DNA from 2 places in the Vibrio sp. B1FLJ16 genome. Region 1 is predicted to be linked to the other one. Evidence: predicted binding sites of a transcription regulator. Region 1 holds the regulator's gene; the other holds the start of a gene.
The links. Region 1 encodes PurR, which represses purine synthesis genes. Its sites were predicted from a motif close to TNANGNAAACGTTTNCNTNA; they were not measured.
Positions count from the first base shown of each region.

Region 1 (3,136 bases):
TCAGCTTGAATTAGCAGCTGACTTTTGTGAATTGTTTCTTAAAACAGAAAAGTACGGTGCTCTGCCCTATGCTTCTATGTATATCGGTAAATCTGGTTTACTAAACGATAAGCCAGCGGAAGAAATGGCAAAGTTGATGGCAGATTTTGGTGTACAAGTCGATGACAAACTTAACGAACCTGCTGATCACCTAGCCGTAGAACTCGATTTTTTGGGCAACATGATCATTCGCTCCAACGAGTACGAGCAGGAAAAGCATATGGAAGAAGCCTTTGTTCAGCAGAACCATTTCATTGAGCATCAACTCATGTCTTGGTTGCCTCAATTCTCTGCAAAGTGTCATCAATTAGATGAGTTTGGTTTCTATGCCAGCGTTGCACAATTACTCGTTGCATTTTGCAAACTAGACAGTACTTATCTTACTGGTGAATAGGCATTGTCTTTTTTCAGAAAATTCTCACACCAGGTTTGCGGATTTTCTCTTGCGTTAACCTGATTGAAAACACTAACTTTTTTAGCCATCAAAATGTGACTTGAAATACGCAAAATTATTGCTGTTATTATTGCGAGCTCGTCCATATAGAGCTAAAATGTGAACGCAAACGATTAAATATGATTTTCATGTAAACCGCTGAAATAATAGCGGTTTTTGTGTTTTCTTTACAGGTTGAAGTTCGCTATTTCGCTCAATTTAGGAAAATCGGCAGCCTCAGCCTATTATATCGCTACAAACCTTTTACTGTTTCAGGAGAAACCAACGCTATGCGAACTCTGTGTGCAAGCGATTATTGCACTGAGTTTGCGAAAGGGATTAGGCAGAACGGTTTATCTTCAATGGTATATTAAGTAGCTCGATACAGGACACCATTTATGGCCACTATAAAAGACGTTGCTCGATTAGCCGGCGTTTCAACCACCACAGTTTCACACGTTATCAATAAGACGCGTTTTGTTGCAGAAGCAACGCAAGAAAAAGTTATGAAAGCAGTTGATGAGCTTAACTATGCACCAAGTGCGGTTGCTCGCAGTCTGAAATGTAACTCAACTCGTACTATTGGTATGTTGGTAACGCAATCGACTAACCTGTTCTTCTCTGAAGTCATTGATGGTGTTGAGAGCTACTGTTACCGTCAAGGTTACACACTGATCTTATGTAATACCGGTGGTATCTACGAAAAGCAACGCGATTACATTCGTATGCTTGCGGAAAAACGCGTTGATGGGATCTTAGTCATGTGTTCTGACTTAACGGAAGAGCTAAATGAGATGCTCGACCGCCACTCTAACATTCCAAAAGTTGTCATGGACTGGGGTCCGGAAAGTTCACAAGCCGACAAAATCATGGATAACTCAGAAGAAGGCGGTTACATCGCAACCAAATATCTGATCGAAAACGGTCATACTGATATTGCTTGCCTAAGCGGCCATTTTGATAAGTTAGCCTGTAAAGAGCGTATAGTCGGCTTCCGCCGAGCAATGGCAGAAGCAAACATTCCTGTGAATGAAGACTGGATTCTTGAAGGGAATTTCGAGTGTGACACTGCTGTTTTGGTTGCGGATAAAATTACGGCAATGGAAAAACGCCCAACAGCGGTTTTCTGCTTTAACGATACGATGGCATTAGGCCTTATGAGTCGCTTACAGCAAAACGGCATCAAGATCCCTGACGATATTTCCGTAATTGGTTATGACAACATTGAGTTGGCAGAATACTTCTCTCCGCCATTGACGACGATTCACCAACCTAAACGTCGTGTTGGTAAAAATGCGTTCGAAATTCTACTAGAACGTATTAAAGATAAAGACCACGAAAAACGCATTTTTGAAATGCAACCAGAGTTGGTCGTCCGAAATACGGTAAAGAAACTTAACTAACTCTCCATAAGCGCTCTTAATGAGCGCTTATTTTTATCCAGATAAATTAAATTTTTAGTCTCTTTATCGTAGTCCCATACCGTAAAAATAACATTAGTAAAGCACTGTTTTATATAATTACAATCCATATCACACAGTAACTAGCTCATGCATAATCACATCTTTTACATATGAACAAGCACCCATAAATACCTTGCAATTTTTTGAAGGAAAATCACATTTTGATCGCTAAAACGTGATGTTAATTCAAGATAACAAGTATCCTCATATGGTCACGCACAGGGCAAACCATCCGAAAGGGTGGGACGCAAAGCTTCCGGCCTTAACCATTTGATAGAATGAAAGGTAGCGGGGTTGCCGATGGCAAATATGCATATAATGAGTTTACCCTTTAATGACATTATTCTTGTATGTATTTGCTATTCTCTCGGACCTGACTTTTGGTGGCGTAATATTAATTACACCGAGATAACACATCATGGATAAACCGATACTCAAAGATTCTATGAAGCTATTTGAGCCACTTGGCACGATCAAGTCGCGCTCTATGTTTGGTGGCTTCGGGCTTTTCGCAGATGAAACGATGTTTGCACTTGTTGTAAATGATCAACTTCATATACGAGCAGACCAACAGACTTCATCTAACTTCGAGACACAAGGACTAAAACCGTACGTTTATAAAAAGCGTGGGTTTCCGGTAGTTACTAAGTACTACGCGATTTCCAACGACTTATGGGAATCAAGTGAGCGCTTAGTCGAAGTGGCGAAGCAGTCATTAGAACAAGCTAAATTAGAAAAAAAACAACAAGCAACTAGCAAGCCAGACAGATTGAAAGATCTGCCTAACTTAAGGCTCGCTACAGAGCGAATGCTAAAAAAAGCTGGTATTGAATCAGTAGAACAGCTTGAAGAAGAAGGTGCACTAAGCGCTTATAAAGCGATACGTGACTCTCACTCAGCAAAGGTTAGCATTGAACTGCTCTGGGCCTTAGAAGGCGCAATAAACGGCACTCATTGGAGCGTCGTACCTCAATCTAGACGAGAAGAGTTGAAAAACGCTCTTTCGAGATAAGTATTCAGCTAAATTTCCTTAAACTTCTAAAACCGCAGCTTCGTCTGCGGTTTTTTTTTGAAATTTTTTTCTGCCTCAAGCTGTCTATACCTACTGTATCCGTTATGAGTTGGGAAAAGGTAACCCTTCTGGAGTAAAATATGAATAAGAAACTGATTTTTGGGTTAATCCTACTGTTAACGATCATTG
Region 1 covers NZ_HG992749.1:1,981,371-1,984,506, forward strand. The annotation lists gene torD (molecular chaperone TorD) at 1-433, shown strand, start outside; gene purR (HTH-type transcriptional repressor PurR) at 871-1,875, shown strand; cyclic di-GMP riboswitch class I at 2,148-2,237, shown strand; gene KHN79_RS09000 (TfoX/Sxy family DNA transformation protein) at 2,354-2,947, shown strand; gene KHN79_RS09005 (TVP38/TMEM64 family protein) at 3,088-3,136, shown strand, end outside.

Region 2 (3,136 bases), 1.1 Mb from region 1:
TGATTAACTGCCAGCGCCCACTGGTTATTTATGAAAGCATGGAAGTTGAGTTCTCTCGATTAGATCTAAAGCATCCTGAAGTTGAATTTACAGGTGCAACTTTCGATGTTGAAGGGAAAAGAGGTCTGGTAACGATGAACTTCGCTTTTAAGGAAGACGGCGAGGAAGTCGGCACAGGAACGAAGCGTATGGTAGCGACAGGTCTAAAACCATACGAACAAGAAGCGGTAGATGACCTTGTAGAACGCTTCCATGTAAGAAAAAATACTTTCCTTAACGGGTTTTCTACTGCAGCATAGCTCCCCTGTTAAGAGCAAATCACAGAATCATCGATCAGCCTTCTTGGGTGATCAGATAACGAAAGAAGAGCTCAAATGAGCTCTTCTTTGTTTTTCAAGGAAGATAAATGACCATTAGTAAAACCAAAACGTCGTTCTACCGCAGGCTACTCATTGCCAATCTAATCGACAGTGGCATCAACACCCTGCCTAAAATACAGAAAGAGATAGATATCCCACGACGTACCGCTCAGGACACGATTAATGCGTTAGCTGATCTCGATATTGATTGTGTTTATTCAGGCGCAACTAAAAATGGCCACTACCAAATCAACTCTTGGGGACCATTCGATAAACTTTGGATAGCCGATAATATTGAGAATATAAAAGAGACTTTGGGGTACTAGGAACTATATAACTTCGACTTGAAACTCGGCGGCCTCCCAAACTGAGTCATGTTTAACAGGAGTACGCCAAGCACTCATAGCTTAAACAGAGATTAAAACACCTGAAAAGCAAAAGCCCCGACAACTCAATGAGCTATCGGGGCTTTGCAGAATAAATGGCACGCCCTATAGGATTCGAACCTATGACCACATCCTTAGAAGGGACGTGCTCTATCCAGCTGAGCTAAGGGCGCGCTACAGGGACAGGATTATACGAGTTAAAATGGTTAAATCAACGGCTTTTATTAACATTATGATCTGAATGCCTAAAAAAAGGTCACTGAAACGTTATGTGTTCAAAAACAACCCAAAGCAAACGTTTGCGTATAGATGTTAATTAGAAATTCTGCGACAATGCGCCGCAGAATTATTTGCCTTCTAAAAATTTATAAGGAAAGTCATGACTGCTCAAAATATAGACGGGACTCTCATTTCCCAAACTGTTCGTTCTGAAGTTGCAGCACGTGTAAAAGCTCGCGTTGAAGCGGGGCTGCGTGCACCTGGTCTGGCAGTTGTTCTAGTTGGTGAAGATCCAGCTTCTCAAGTTTACGTTGGTAGTAAGCGTCGTGCTTGTGAAGAAGTGGGTTTTGTTTCCAAGTCTTTTGACCTTCCGGCATCAACCACTGAAGAAGAACTGCTAACGCTGATCGATGAGTTGAACAACGACAGTGAAATTGACGGCATTTTAGTTCAGCTTCCGCTTCCGGCTGGTATTGATAGCACACACGTTCTGGAACGCATTCATCCGGAGAAAGACGTTGATGGTTTCCACCCATACAACGTCGGTCGTCTGGCTCAGCGTATTCCTAAACTTCGCTCTTGTACGCCAAAAGGCATCATCACCCTACTCGACCGATACAATATCGCCCTGCGCGGTAAACACGCGGTTGTTGTAGGAGCTTCCAATATCGTTGGCCGTCCGATGACACTTGAGCTGCTACTTGCGGGTTGTACAACGACGACCTGTCACCGCTTCACTAAAGATTTAGAGAGCTACGTTCGTCAAGCAGACATTGTTGTTGTTGCAGTCGGCAAACCTAACTTCATTCCTGGAGAGTGGATTAAGAAAGGCGCAGTTGTTGTTGATGTTGGCATTAACCGCCTGGACTCTGGCAAACTGGTTGGTGACGTGGAATACGATAAAGCACGTGAAAGTGCGAGCTTCATTACTCCGGTACCTGGCGGTGTTGGCCCGATGACAGTTGCAAGCCTGATCGAAAATACCATGCTGGCTTGTGAGCAGTTCCATACTGCTAAGTAACCTGACTTCGGGTTAAGTAATCAAGAAATTTTGGATATGAAAAAGGCTCCTGAATAAGGAGCCTTTTCTATTTGAGTGAATCTAGCCAGTGATGCTGCCGCTTTAATCACTCATGCAATATGCCACGGATGCTATGTTGATCCGGAGGTCTGATAACCATTAGTAGATGATGCGATCCGCTAAGTGACTAACGGCAAGAGCGAAGTAGTAAGAGCGGTTCCACTTCATCAATACATTGTAGTTGTTGTAAACCAGGTACGTACGGCCGTTATCGTCGTCAGGCATAATCAGCCAGGCTTTGATGTCATTATTCAGTTTAGGTAGCGGGCTGCCATCATATTTGGTGATGCCTAGCTTACTCCACTCTTGCAAGTACTTACCTTTCTCCTGAGTCCGGCCTTCCAGGTTATGATCAATACCTTTCGGGACTTTTACCTGGCGACCCCAGGTGTAATCTTTATCCCACCCAGACTCACTCAGATAGTTGGCCGTTGAGGCGAAAACGTCCGCCTCTGTTTGCCAAATGTCTTTCTTACCATCACCGTTGCCATCCGCCGCAAAGCGAAGGAATGAACTCGGCATAAACTGACACTGACCCATCGCACCTGCCCATGAGCCTTTGAAGTTATCCAGTTCGATATGGCCTTGATCCAGGATTTGCAGTGCAGCCATGGTTTCCTTGCGGAAGAACTCTTCTCGGCGACCTTCAAATGCCATCGTAGACAGTGCATCGATCACACGGTAATTGCCTGTAAACTTACCGAAGTTACTTTCCACCCCCCAAAGTGCAACAATGAAGCGTGGTTGTACACCAAACTGATCACCAATACGCTTTAGCTCCGTGTAGTGCTCCTTGTATAAATCTTTAGCTTGCTTAACCTTCCACTCAGGTACGGCGCGAGGAATGTACTCATCCAGCGTCAGCTTTTTCTCTGGCTGGTTTCGATCTGCCGTAACCGCACGCGGCTTATACTCAACATTCGCAAAAGCGTCTTTGATTACCTGTTCAGATATACCCTGAGCGAGCGCTTCAGTTCGTAATTTATCCAAGTATTCTTCAAAACCTTCACTGCTCGCAAAAGCTGAGGCACACATACCAACACTAAGCAGTGCTGCCAGTATTTTTTTCATATTGCCCTCCTTGAGTAAGG
Region 2 covers NZ_HG992749.1:916,456-919,591, reverse strand. The annotation lists gene KHN79_RS04275 (DUF3581 domain-containing protein) at 1-299, shown strand, start outside; gene KHN79_RS04270 (helix-turn-helix domain-containing protein) at 407-685, shown strand; tRNA gene KHN79_RS04265 (tRNA-Arg) at 842-918, opposite strand; gene folD (bifunctional methylenetetrahydrofolate dehydrogenase/methenyltetrahydrofolate cyclohydrolase FolD) at 1,125-1,985, shown strand; gene KHN79_RS04255 (lytic murein transglycosylase) at 2,145-3,116, opposite strand.
Region 2: folD (bifunctional methylenetetrahydrofolate dehydrogenase/methenyltetrahydrofolate cyclohydrolase FolD) is a predicted target of PurR. The motif match lies at 1,033-1,052, and genes of this name have one in related genera.